2 linked regions of the Gottschalkia purinilytica genome follow. The protein of the gene in region 1 interacts with the protein of each later gene in a pairwise test. Links are inferred from orthologs where the notes say so. Each region holds a gene or a part of one and is shown on either strand. Other genes may lie near its edges.

Region 1 (6,696 bases):
AAGAGTTACAGAATTAAGTTGCTTTAAAAAATCATGTGTACAGTTAAAAATTTCATTTATAATTACAGCTTTGTTGACTACTGGGATTTCAATACTAGCAACATTAAGGGTATTTAGACGCTGTGATAATGGTAGTGAAACAGAAGTAAGAGCATTTAACTTAGTAACAATTCTTCTTCCGGGATCTTCATTTCCAGTTGATCTTTTAGTTTGTGATTTTATTGAATGTTGTTCAAATTGTTGCACATATAGAGTAACACTAGAAGCTAAAGGGGATGTAGGAGCTTCATCAGCTTTTGAAGTTGGCCAAGGAGGAATCTCATTAATAGCAGGAGAATGCGATGTAGACTGTGAACCTGAAAAAAATAAATTTAGATGTAATAGTCTTATAGGAACAACTGGCATAAATGCTATTCCTATTGATGGAGATTTACCTGTTATTCCAGTTCCAACAACTATAGGAACTATATCAGTAACAGACTTGGATTGCTTTAAAAAGACATGTGTACAGTTAGAGATTTCGGCTATAATTATAGCTTCTGCTTCAGAGATTCCACCTGGCACAGTAATAACATTTAGAGTATTTAGACGTTGTGATAATGGTAGTGAAACAGAAGTGCAATCAATTAATCTACCTATATTATCAGTTATTGCTCCAGGATCTTCAATTCCAGTTGCTTTTGTAGTTTGTGATCATATTGAATGTTGTTCAAAATGTTGCACATATAGAATAACAATAGAAGCTATAAATCCTCCAGAAACAGAAACACCATTTTTTGATGTTGTTCAAGGAGGGATTTCACTAATTGCAGGAGAATGCGATGATGAATGTTAATAAGAAAATTTCAAGAATATATATTTAATCTAAGCTTAAAAAAATAACAAGTGAAATTATATTGAATAATTCTCATTGAAACTTTTAAAGAAGAAAAATAGAATATGTCAGATAATAATAAGAATTACTTAAACTATAGTTTAAGTAATTCTTATTATACAAGTAGCATATATAAAACATGAAATATTAACCTAAAAAAGAAAATGAATAAATGAATATTGATTTCCAATAGAATGTAAATATAATAAACATTAATATTATAAGTAACTTAGAAAAATATTATACAGAAATACAAATGTTTAACTTACCTTAAATATCATCAACTATTCTTTCATGAATTTTAATTCCAGTTGCCTTTATATTTTATTACTCCAATGAATATTTTCAAACTACTATATTTATAGAATAAAAGGAAAAACTATAGAATTATTACCCATTCTATCAATTCTAAGAATTTTCAATATTAACAAGTATCAAATTCACTACTTGCTAAGAAATAAGTATTAATAAAGTACCTAAAGATATTGAAATTTTGTTAGGAAGAAGGTTAGGATATGTCAGATAATTATAATGCTATAATACAAGTGGTTCTTATGATAATTATAGAAGATCTGTACATAAAACAAAGAAAGAGAAAACTAAACAAGATAAAGAACATTGGGTTCCAGTAGATTGTGAAAAAATCAGAAATATCTAGTTTAATACTGATTATTATCAATTGCTGAATTGTCATGCTAATATATTATTTCTTGATGTATAATAACATATTTAAATACAAATGGTGTGAGTTTTTCGTCCATAATTTAAAAAACTATGTTTTGACACATGTGATTTAGCGTTATTTAGAGTATTAAAAATTGTTATAATGGAGAAATAGATTCTTTATATCACAAAAAGCTTCTTAAAACTATTTTAAAAGTTTTTTTAATTTTTAAATATATTTTTTATACCTATATATATTTATGATGATAATATAAGTATATAAGTAGATTAAAGAAGTAAAATATACTAAAGTTATGGTAATAATACTATATACTAAAGAGTTAATATTGAGAGGTGTAATATCTTATGGAAATATTCGGGAGAAAGCATAGAAATATAAAAAGATATAGAGAAATATTATATGTGTTATCAAAATATGGTTTTACGATGTTAGTAGAGCAGATAAATATAGATAGTCCTATTAGAAGTTTATTTTTTACAAAGATATTAAGAGTAAGTAAAAAGTATACAAGAGGTCAAAGAATAAGGATGGCTTTAGAAGAATTAGGACCTACATTTGTGAAATTAGGACAAATATTAAGTACAAGATATGACTTATTGCCAGAAGATATAGTTGAAGAGCTTATGTATCTACAAGATAAGGTAAAAGAATTTAGCTTTGAAACTGCAAAAGAAATTTTTTATGATGAAACCGGAAAAACAATAGATGAAGTTTTTGAAATTTTTGATCAAAAACCTATTGCCGCAGCATCTATAGGTCAAGTATATAGAGGAACTTTAAAAAATAAAGAAAATGTTGTAATCAAGATTCAAAGACCAAATATAGCTAAAATAATAAAAAAAGATATGGAAGTTTTACATAGTATGGCACATATCGTAGATGAAAGATTTAATAAAACAGGAATGATAAGAGCTGTGGATATAATAAGAGAGCTTTCATATTCAATACACAAAGAGCTAGATTACACATATGAGGCTCAAAATGCACACAAATTTGGAGAAAATTTTAAAGATAATAAAAATGCCGTGATTCCTAAAATATATTGGGATTATACTACTAAAAGAGTAGTTGTTATGGAAGAAATTAAAGGAATAAAAATAAGTGATATAGAGGAGATAGAAAGAAGAAATTGGGATAAAAGTAAAATAGGAAAAATAGGAGCAAGTCTCTTTATGGAGCAAGTTTTTATACATGGTTTATTTCATGGAGATCCTCATCCAGGGAATATATTGATAGTTGATAAAGAAAAAATAGGCTTTATAGATTTTGGAATAGTAGGATATATGGATGACGGTATGCTTAGCTTCATTATATCTCTTCTTAAATCTAGCCAAGAAAAAGACGTAAATAAAATAGTAGATACTCTTTTTAAGGTGGATGCTATTACTACAGAAACTGATGAATTAGATTTAAGAAAGGATATATATTATATCATAACATACTATTTTGACTTGCCTATCAATAGAATAAATTTTGGAGAAGCTCTCAATGAGATATTGTTAATATCTTATAAACATAAACTTAAGATACCGTCTCAGCTTACACTTTTAATAAAATCTCTAATAACAATAGAAGGTACATCTAGAAAGCTTGATCCTAATTTTAGTTTTTCTGAAATATCTGAGGAAACAATAAGGGAGATAAGTAAGAAAAAATTAAAATTAAATAAAGGTCTTATGAAAGCATCAAAAATATCATTTGAAATATATGAGGGACTTAAAGATTTACCTAGACAGATAAATACTATACTAAGTAAAATAGAAAAAAATCAGATAAAGATAACCATGAAACAAGAGGGACTTAAACAACTAGAAGAAGAAGTAAACAACATGACTACAAGAACATCTTTAAGTATTTTGACAGCAGCTATAATAGTAGGGTCTTCAATAGTTATTCATTCTGATATAAACCCTAAAATATATGGTATATCTGCTTTTGGAATAGTGGGATATTTAGGAGGAGTAGTTTTAGGTTTTGGACTTTTATTATCAATATTATTAGAAAGAAAAAAGAACAAATAATAGAACAATATATTTCAGAGATTATTCAATGAGGTACATGATATTTATTGAATAGAAAATTACTATAAGATATAATGTAATTATATTTTCATTAAGGGAGAAAGTTCAATGATAGAACTAAATAAAATAGTAAAAGTATTAAGATGTGAAGAAGAAGAAATAGATAGGATACATAAAGAACTTAATATTTCAAAGCTAGCTTCTAGAGTTCTTCTAAATAGAGGACTTAAGGATATTGAAAAATGCAAAATATTTTTAGAGCCGGATATAAAGGATTTTCATGATCCTTTTTTATTAAATGATATGGATAAAGCTAGTGAAAGAATTATAGAGGCTTTAGAAAATAATGAAAATATTTGGATATATGGAGATTATGATGTAGATGGTATTACTAGTACATCTATACTAAAAATATTTTTTTCTGATATAGAATACGAAATAGATTATTATATACCATATAGAATGTCGGAAGGGTATGGACTTAATAAGGAAGCCATAGATCACATAAAGGAAAATGGAGGAAATCTTATAATTACTGTAGACTGTGGGATAACTTCATTTGATGTAGTAGATTATTGTAATAGTTTAGGAATAGATATAATAATAACAGATCATCATACATGTCAAGAAAACATACCAAATGCGATAGCAGTGATAAATCCTAACAGAAAAGATAGTTCTTATCCATTTAATAAATTAGCCGGAGTAGGAGTAGCATTAAAACTTGTACAAGCGTTATCAATTAAGTTAGCAAAAGATATAAATTATAACGAAATACTTCCTATAGCTGCTATAGGAACTGTAGCAGATGTTGTTTCTTTAACAGGAGAAAATAGAATAATAGTAAAAAGTGGTCTAGATATTATACATGAAACTAATAATTTAGGCATAAGAGCATTGATAGAAACTACAGGTCTTAAAAATAAGAAAATATCTAGTGGACATATTGGATTTGTAATAGGTCCAAGAATAAACGCAACAGGAAGAATAGGATTTGCTAAATATGGCGTAGAACTTTTTATATCCAAAGATTATAATGAAGCTTTGAATATTTCTAAAAAATTAGACGAAGAAAATACAAAAAGGCAGATTATAGAAAAAAATATACTTGATGAAGCCGAAGAGCTGATTAAAAGAGAAATAAACTTAGAAAAAGATAAGATAATAGTTCTTGCATCTGAAAACTGGCATATGGGAGTAATCGGAATAGTATCTTCTAGAATAACTGAAAAATATGGGAAACCTTCAGTTTTGATTTCTATTGAAGGTGGAGAAGGTAGAGGTTCAGCTAGGAGTATTCCTACATTTAATATTTATGAAGGATTATCAGGATGTGAAGATCTTCTTTTAAAGTTTGGAGGGCACAGTCAAGCAGCAGGACTATCAATAGAAGAAGAAAATATTAAGGAATTTAGAAAGAGAATAAATAGTATAGCAAATGATTTACTTAGTGATATTGACATGATTCCTGAGATAATAGTAGATGGAGAACTAGAAAAAAAAGAAATATCCATTAAAACTGTAAATGAATTAAAGCTTTTAGAACCCTTTGGGATAGAGAACTCTACTCCTATATTTTTATATAAAGGAGTAAATATAAAGTATATAAGAACTGTAGGAAAAGATAGTAATCATTTAAAAATGACTGTAGAAAAAGACGGATTGATAAGCGAATGTATAGGATTTAATATGGGATATTATATAGAAAATATATCTATCAATGATGTAATTGATCTAGTTGTCAATTTAGATATTAATGATTTTCAAAATAAACTAAGTGTTCAACTTAATATAAAAGATATTATAATTCCATATGATATAGAAGATTTAAATGAAGAATTCTATAATAAATTAGAATGTGAAAATCCTTCAAATGTACACTTTGATAACCAGATAAAAGTTGATAAAATTGAAATATTAGACAAGGAACTAAGAAGAGAAAAAGTGATAAAATATATAAAAAATGAAAATAATACGCTAATTATAGTGAACAACTATATTAATTTTATAGAAATAATAAATGATATAAGATTTGAAGGCAGAGATTTAATAAAAAAGACATTTATTAGTTATTTAAATTTAGATAATGAGAATAACAATTCTATACTACTTAATCCAAATGTAGAAGATATAGATTTTAGAAAATATGAAAATATAATTTTATATGATTTATGTTTTGATAAGGATTATCTTCATGAAATAGTGGTTAAGAGTAATGAAAAGCTTAAGATACTATTAACTGAAGAAGATTTAAAATTCAATAGAAAAATTGTTAAAAGTTTGGTTCCAGATATATCTGAAATAAGAACTATATACAAGTCCTTTGTTGGTAAAGGAGAAAAGCTTAAAATAGATATTGATAAATATATAATGAATATTAATGCTAGAAATGAATATAACCTAAATATAAGAAAGTTGCAAAATTCATTGGAAATTTTAAAACAAGCAATTCTTATTGATTATAAAATAGATGGAGGATATCTATACGTTATGATGTTAGAAAAACCGAAAAATAAAATAGATATACAGGCTCTTCCTAAATATAAAAGTGTAAATGAAATGTTAAATAAGATTTACGATGTTGAAAAGTACTTTAGTCAATATTATAACGCCTAGGAGGAATACTATGGATTTAAGAAATAAGATTAGAAGTGTACAAAACTTTCCGAAGGAAGGTATAGACTTTAAAGACATAACAACTCTTTTAAAGGATAAAGAAGCCTTTAAAGAATGTATAAAACAAATGGCTAATAAATTTAAAAATGAAAAAATAGATATTATAGTAGGAGCTGAAGCAAGAGGATTTATAATAGGTGCACCTTTAGCTTATGAACTTAATGCAGGATTTGTACCAGTTAGAAAGTTAGGAAAACTTCCATCAGATACTATAAAATATGAATATGAACTTGAATATGGTACGGATACTCTTGAAATGCATAAAGATGCCATATCAAAGGGAAATAGAGTTCTTATTGTTGATGATCTATTAGCTACAGGAGGAACTTCATATTCTGTGGCTAAAATGGTAGAGACTTTAGGTGGAGAAGTAGTAGGTTTTGATTTTCTTATAGAACTCGAATTTTTAAATGGAAGAGAAGTACTTAAAGGCTACAAAG
Region 2 (6,562 bases), on another replicon or contig:
GTTCTTTATTCGTAACATTTTTAGTTATTATTGGATTCTTTATATTTAAGAACATAGCTTGGGTAGCAATAAGTGGAGCAACCCTCTTATTTGTAATTTCAAATCGAAATGAAACAACACTATTAAAAAAACTAGACTGGAATTTACTATTATTCTTTTCAGGACTTTTTGTTGTTATAGGTGGACTTCAAGTTTCAGGAGTAACAACTGCAATATTAAGTAAGACATCGAGTTTCTTAGAAGATGGATTCTTAAACTTTTTTTCTTTTGGTATTTTGAGTATTTTAGGCTCTAATCTTTTTGCTAATGTTCCGTATGTTCTAGTAGTAGCAGAAAGTATTCAGAAACTAGCTGATCCTACATTAATGTGGTTTACATTGGCTTTTACAAGTACAATAGCAGGTAACTTGACAATTTTAGGTGCCATAGCCAATGTTATTGTAGTAGAACGAGCAAGGGGAATTTGTAATATTAGCTTTTGGGATTTTTTTAAGTTTGGACTTCCATGTACTTTAATTAACTTTATAATTGGAATGTTATTTTTATGGGGATATCATTTGATAGGTTGGATTTAACATTTTTAAAGACTTATTTTTTGAGATTTTTGATATTAACAGTATTAATATGATAGAATAAATCTTCTAACTAATACTAATAATAAATAGAAAATAGAGAGGTAACTAACATAATGATGATTGATTTTGGAACTATAGGAATTAGTAATAAATTGAAAAGTATATTAAATCAAAATGGAATAACGAAACCAACTTCTATCCAAGTTAAGGCTATTCCAGAGATAATAAAAGGAAAAGATGTCATAGCACAAGCTCATACAGGAACGGGAAAAACTCTGGGATTTATGCTACCTATGATGGAAAGTATTAATGCAAGCCAACCTTTTATACAAGGATTAATTATCACTCCTACAAGAGAACTAGCGATTCAGATTACAGATGAAGCTAAAAAACTTGCGCCATATAAAGACGTTAATATATTAGCTGCATATGGCGGACAGGATGTAGAGAAGCAGATAAAAAAATTAAAGAAGGGTATTCATATAGTGATTGGTACTCCAGGTCGTTTATTGGACCACATTAGAAGAAAAAGTATTAATTTTAGTAAACTTAAAATGCTTGTACTGGATGAAGCTGATCAGATGCTTCATATGGGCTTTTTAAAAGAGGTAGAAGAAATAATAAATAAGACACCAAAAGGAAGACAAACAATGCTTTTCTCTGCTACAATGAATAATCAGGTACGCTCACTTGCTAGTAGATATATGAAAGAACCAAGTGAAATACAAGTTAAGGGAAGTAATGTAACTTTAGATGAAATAAAGCAGTTGGTTGTTGAAACAACAGATAGAGGAAAACAAGATGCACTTTGTAGTATTATTGATGAATACAATCCTTTTATGGCAATAATATTTTGTCGTACTAAACGTCGTGTAAGTGCACTTAATCAAGCTTTAAATAGACGTGGATATGATTCAGATGAAATACATGGTGATCTTAGTCAGGCAAAACGTGAGAAAGTAATGAAAGCATTTAGAAAAGCAGAGATACAACTTCTTGTAGCAACAGATGTTGCTGCTCGTGGATTAGATATAGAAGGAATAACACATGTATTTAATTATGATATAGCACAAGATCCAGAAAGCTATATCCATCGTATAGGACGTACAGGACGTGCAGGTCAAACTGGTGTTGCTGTTACTTTTGTAGCTCCTAAAGATAGACAAGAATTAGATATGATTGAAAGAAAAATAAAAATGACTCTAGAAAGAAGAAAGATAGTCAAAGAAAAAGATCATGAAAAGGATAAAGCAATAAATAAGTTTAATGAAAAAGAAGATAAGGCGCATAGTAAATATAGACGTTCTAATAATGATAGAGGTAATAAGTCTAGAAGTGGGAAAGGCAACAATACTAGAAAATCATCAAGAAGTAATAAGACTGATGAGAGAAGTAAAGACTATAAAGGAAGAAATTTAGGAGATAAAAAGCAAAATTTTACAGGTGGAAGATCAAGTAAAAGAACTCAAAATTCAAAGAAAAATAGATATTCAAAAGATAGAAAGTTTTAACTTTAAAATAAAACCACGACTATATTAAGTTAAGTACATAATATAGTCGTGGTTTTCCCTTTTGTGTTAGAATAGATTAATATGGACTATAAATTATAGTTGTTTTGAAAGGATTGTTAATATGAATAAGAAATTGGTGTTAGCTGAAAAGCCTTCTGTTGGAAGGGATATAGCTAGAGTATTGAATTGTAATAAGAAAGGTAATGGATACTTAGAAGGTCAAAAATATATAGTTACTTGGGCTTTAGGTCACTTGGTTACACTTGCTGATCCTGAAGATTATAATAAAAAATATAAGTCATGGAAAATTGAAGATTTACCAATGTTACCTTCTAGTTTAAAACTTAATATAATTAAGCAAAGTCGTAAGCAATTCTATAACGTTAAGGAACAAATGAATAGAAAAGATGTAAATGAAATTATAATAGCTACAGATGCTGGTAGAGAAGGTGAACTTGTAGCTAGATGGATAATAGAGATGTCTCATGTTAAAAAGCCAATTAAACGTCTTTGGATTTCTTCTGTTACGGATAAAGCAATTAAAGATGGATTTAATAAATTAAAAGATGGTAGAGCATATGAAAATCTTTATGCATCGGCTGTTGCTAGAGCAGAAGCTGATTGGATTGTAGGTATAAATGCCACACGTGCTTTAACTTGCAAGTATAATGCTCAACTTTCTTGTGGAAGAGTTCAAACCCCTACACTTGCTATGATTGCAAAGAGAGAAGAAGAAATTGAAAATTTCAAACCAAAAGATTTTTATGGTATTACGGCTTCAGCTAAAAATTTAAAGCTTATATGGCAAGACAAACATACTAAAGATATAAAAACTTTTGATAAGGGAAAGTGTGATAAAATACTGAAGTCTATAAAAGGAAAAGATGCGAAGATTGTAGCTATAGATAAAAATCATAAAAAAACATTCTCGCCACAACTATATGATTTAACAGAGTTACAAAGAGAAGCAAATAAAATATTCGGTTATTCTGCAAAGGAAACACTTTCTATTATGCAAAAACTTTACGAGCGTCACAAGGTATTAACTTATCCAAGAACTGACTCAAGATACATATCTGAGGATATAGTGGATACATTAAAGGATAGGGTTAAAGCTTGTAAAACTGGACCATATAATGCACTAGCTTCAAAAGTATTAAAAAGTAACATAAGAACAAGTAAGTCGTTTGTAGATAATAGCAAGGTTTCTGACCATCATGCTATTATACCTACTGAACAACCTGTATTTTTAAGTGAGTTAAATGATAAAGAGCGAAAAATATATGACATGGTAGTTAGAAGATTTTTAGCAGTTTTATATCCGCCTTTTGAATACGAGCAAACAACTATAAAAGCTCAAGTAGGAGATGAAATTTTTACAGCCAACGGAAAAGTAGTTATATCTCAAGGTTGGAAAGAAGTTTATGCAAATATATCCGAAGAAGATAGCGACTATGATGATGCTTTAGACCAAACGATTTCTAAATTAAATAAAGGAGATGTTTTAAATATATCTTCTGTTACACAAACTAAAGGACAGACAAAGCCGCCTGCACCTTTTAACGAAGGAAGCTTACTTTCAGCTATGGAAAGTCCAGTTAAATATATGTCTAATGAAAGTAAAGATCTAATTAAAACCATTGGCGAAACAGGAGGAATTGGAACAGTAGCTACAAGAGCAGATATTATTGAAAAGTTATTCAACAGTTTTCTTATTGAGAAAAAAGGAAAAGATATCTTTATAACTTCTAAAGGAAGACAACTTCTTGATTTGGTTCCTGAAGAATTAAGATCGCCTGCATTGACTGCAGAATGGGAACAGAAGTTAGGATATATAGCTAAAGGAAGTCTTAATAAGGATAGCTTTATTAGCGATATGAGAAGATATGCAAAATCAGTTGTTAATGAGATAAAAAATAGTGAAGATAAATTTAAACATGATAACTTAACAAGAAACAAATGCCCAGAATGCGGTAAATATATGCTCGAGGTAAATGGAAAAAAGGGAAAGATGCTTGTTTGCCAAGATAGAGAATGTGGACATAGACAAGGTGTTGCCAAGATAACCAATGCTAGATGTCCTAACTGTCATAAAAAATTAGAACTACGTGGTGAAGGAGAAGGACAGATTTTCACATGTAGATGTGGATATAGAGAAAAGCTTTCTGCTTTTAACGAAAGAAAGAATAAAGAAAGTAATAAGGTGTCAAAGAAAGATGTGTCAAAATATCTTAAAAAACAGAAGGAAGCGAGTAATGAATCAATTAACTCCGCTCTTGCAGATGCATTGGCTAAGCTTAAACTCTAAAAATTTTAAAGAGTAGAGTTGTTAGCGCAATAGGTTATTAATAATATTTATACTAATAACTATAAAGGCTATTCATACTCCAGACTGTGAGATGAATAGCCCATTTTTTATATAATATTGTCTTATAAATTTTGATCTAATCGTTTTCTACTGCCAGTAAAGCAATTTGCACCTATTACTCCAGCAATAATCATCAATGAACCAATTATATGATAACTATATATACGTTCTTTTAAAAAGACAGCTCCAGCAAAGATAGAAACAACAGTTGTTAAATTAACAAATACATTCATTTTAGAAGCTTCTATTTTAGAAAGAATATAGTTAGTTAAAGCTGATGTAACTAAACATGCAAGAATTCCAAGATATAGCATTGATAATACGAAGCTTAAATTACTAAAAGGAGTAAGGAATTGACTTAAAGTATTATCTGATACATGTTTGCCTATTGCAGCAATATTGAAAATGATAAATCCTCCAGTTATCATGTAATATGTTAGTTCTACAGCATTAAAATCTTTAGAAAGCTTTCTTGCAAGTATACTGTATCCTGAAAAAGAAAGACAAGATAATAGTAAAAATATAATTCCCTTATAGCTATTAAAACTTATACTCTCACCTTTCATCATAAACATATATAGAACACCGAAGAAAGATAAAAATATAGACACCTTTTGAACTAAATTTGTCTTCTCATTTAAAATTAGAGAAGATAAAACCATTGTGAATATAGGTGTAGTTGCTTGTATAATACCTGCTTCTGATGATGAAGAAAAACTAAGTCCAAAAGTTTGAAGACTAAGAAAAAGAGTTGGATAGAATATAAGTAAAGGTAAGACTTTAATAACATATTTTTTCTCGAATCTCACTTTTATCCATCCTAAAGCAACAGGGATAGTTAAAGCTATAAATGAAACTGCAAATCTAAGGGCTAAAACATCTAAAGGGCTAGAATATTTTAATGCAATTTTAGTAAACAAAAATGAAAAACCAATTATTACAGCATATAGAACTGCTAACATATATACAATAAAAATATTATTATTTTTTTTCATAAGTAAGCCTCCTTAAGCCATACTATTCGTAGAAATTGAAAATTAAATAATTTTGGCCGAATGATATAATTATAGTATGGCAATATTGAAAGGAAGAATACGCATTAATACAAACTGTACTGGTACACTTATATTGGGGGTTATTGAAGTATGAAGTATGAAGATATTACAAACTATATTAAACAAAAAATTGAAAAAGGAGAAATAAAATCAGGGGATAAACTGCCAACAATTAGAAAAATGGCAGAAATACATAAATGTAGTAAGAGTACTGTAGTAAGAGCATATGATGAATTAGAAAAAGAACATGTAATTTATTCTGTTCCTCAAAGTGGATACTATGCAATTGAAAAGAAAAAAATGCATAATAAAGCAAAAAATGAATATATTAATTTTTCATCTATATCTCCAGATCCAGATATATTTCCATATTTAGAATTTCAACATTGTATGGATAAAGCAATGGATGTTTATAAGCAAGATATATTCACTTACAATACTGATAATGGGCTTAGTTACTTGATTGATGTTCTTGAAAAACATCTTATGAATTATCAGGTGTTTACAAAACCTGATAATATTTATGTTACTTCGGGAATCCAACAAGCATTATCCATTCTAGCGGAAATGCCATTTCCGAATAATAAAAAATACGTTCTTGTAGAACAGCCTACATATAATATTTTTTTAAAGCTTCTTGAGTTAAAGAAGATACCTGTTATTGGAATAGAAAGAGGAGTAAAAGGGATAGATTTAAATGAGCTGGAAATGATATTTAAAAGAGATAATGTTAAGTTTTTTTATACTATGCCTAGATTTCAAAATCCATTGGGAACATCTTATACGGCTAAAGAAAAAGAAGCAATTGCTGATTTAGCTCGAAAATATGATGTTTATATTGTAGAAGATGATTATCTTGCAGACTTAGAAAATGATAGTAAGGCTGATCCTATTTATACATACGATCGCTCTTCTCATGTTATATACTTAAAAAGTTTTTCTAAAATACTATTTCCAGGTTTAAGATTGGGTGTTGCTGTTATACCTGACTCTATGAAAGATAAGTTTTATTTATATAAGAAGCTTACAGACTTGGATGCTTGTATGATATCT

Evidence for each region.
Region 2: the proteins of recJ (region 1) and CLPU_RS09580 interact in binary tests that used the Escherichia coli proteins (3 or more experiments, as listed by UniProt). The link is inferred for Gottschalkia purinilytica from one-to-one orthologs.

The regions. Positions count from the first base shown.
Region 1 is NZ_LGSS01000005.1:1,887-8,582, forward strand. Bases 3,382-6,442 are described here. They hold recJ (single-stranded-DNA-specific exonuclease RecJ), read left to right. Parts: upstream 3,382-3,688; coding sequence 3,689-6,196; downstream 6,197-6,442. Other genes in these bases: CLPU_RS06235 (ABC1 kinase family protein), read left to right, coding at 3,382-3,580; CLPU_RS06245 (adenine phosphoribosyltransferase), read left to right, coding at 6,207-6,442. Outside these bases: CLPU_RS06230 (DUF4489 domain-containing protein), read left to right, coding at 1-835; more of CLPU_RS06235, read left to right, coding at 1,904-3,381; more of CLPU_RS06245, read left to right, coding at 6,443-6,696. UniProt on the Escherichia coli protein: Single-stranded-DNA-specific exonuclease.
Region 2 is NZ_LGSS01000008.1:104,365-110,926, reverse strand. What follows is about bases 1,874-4,800. They hold CLPU_RS09580 (DNA topoisomerase III), read left to right. Parts: upstream 1,874-2,207; coding sequence 2,208-4,394; downstream 4,395-4,800. Other genes in these bases: CLPU_RS09575 (DMT family transporter), read right to left, coding at 4,517-4,800; CLPU_RS09585 (DEAD/DEAH box helicase), read left to right, coding at 1,874-2,086. Outside these bases: CLPU_RS09590 (ArsB/NhaD family transporter), read left to right, coding at 1-575; more of CLPU_RS09585, read left to right, coding at 689-1,873; more of CLPU_RS09575, read right to left, coding at 4,801-5,449; CLPU_RS09570 (aminotransferase-like domain-containing protein), read left to right, coding at 5,600-6,562.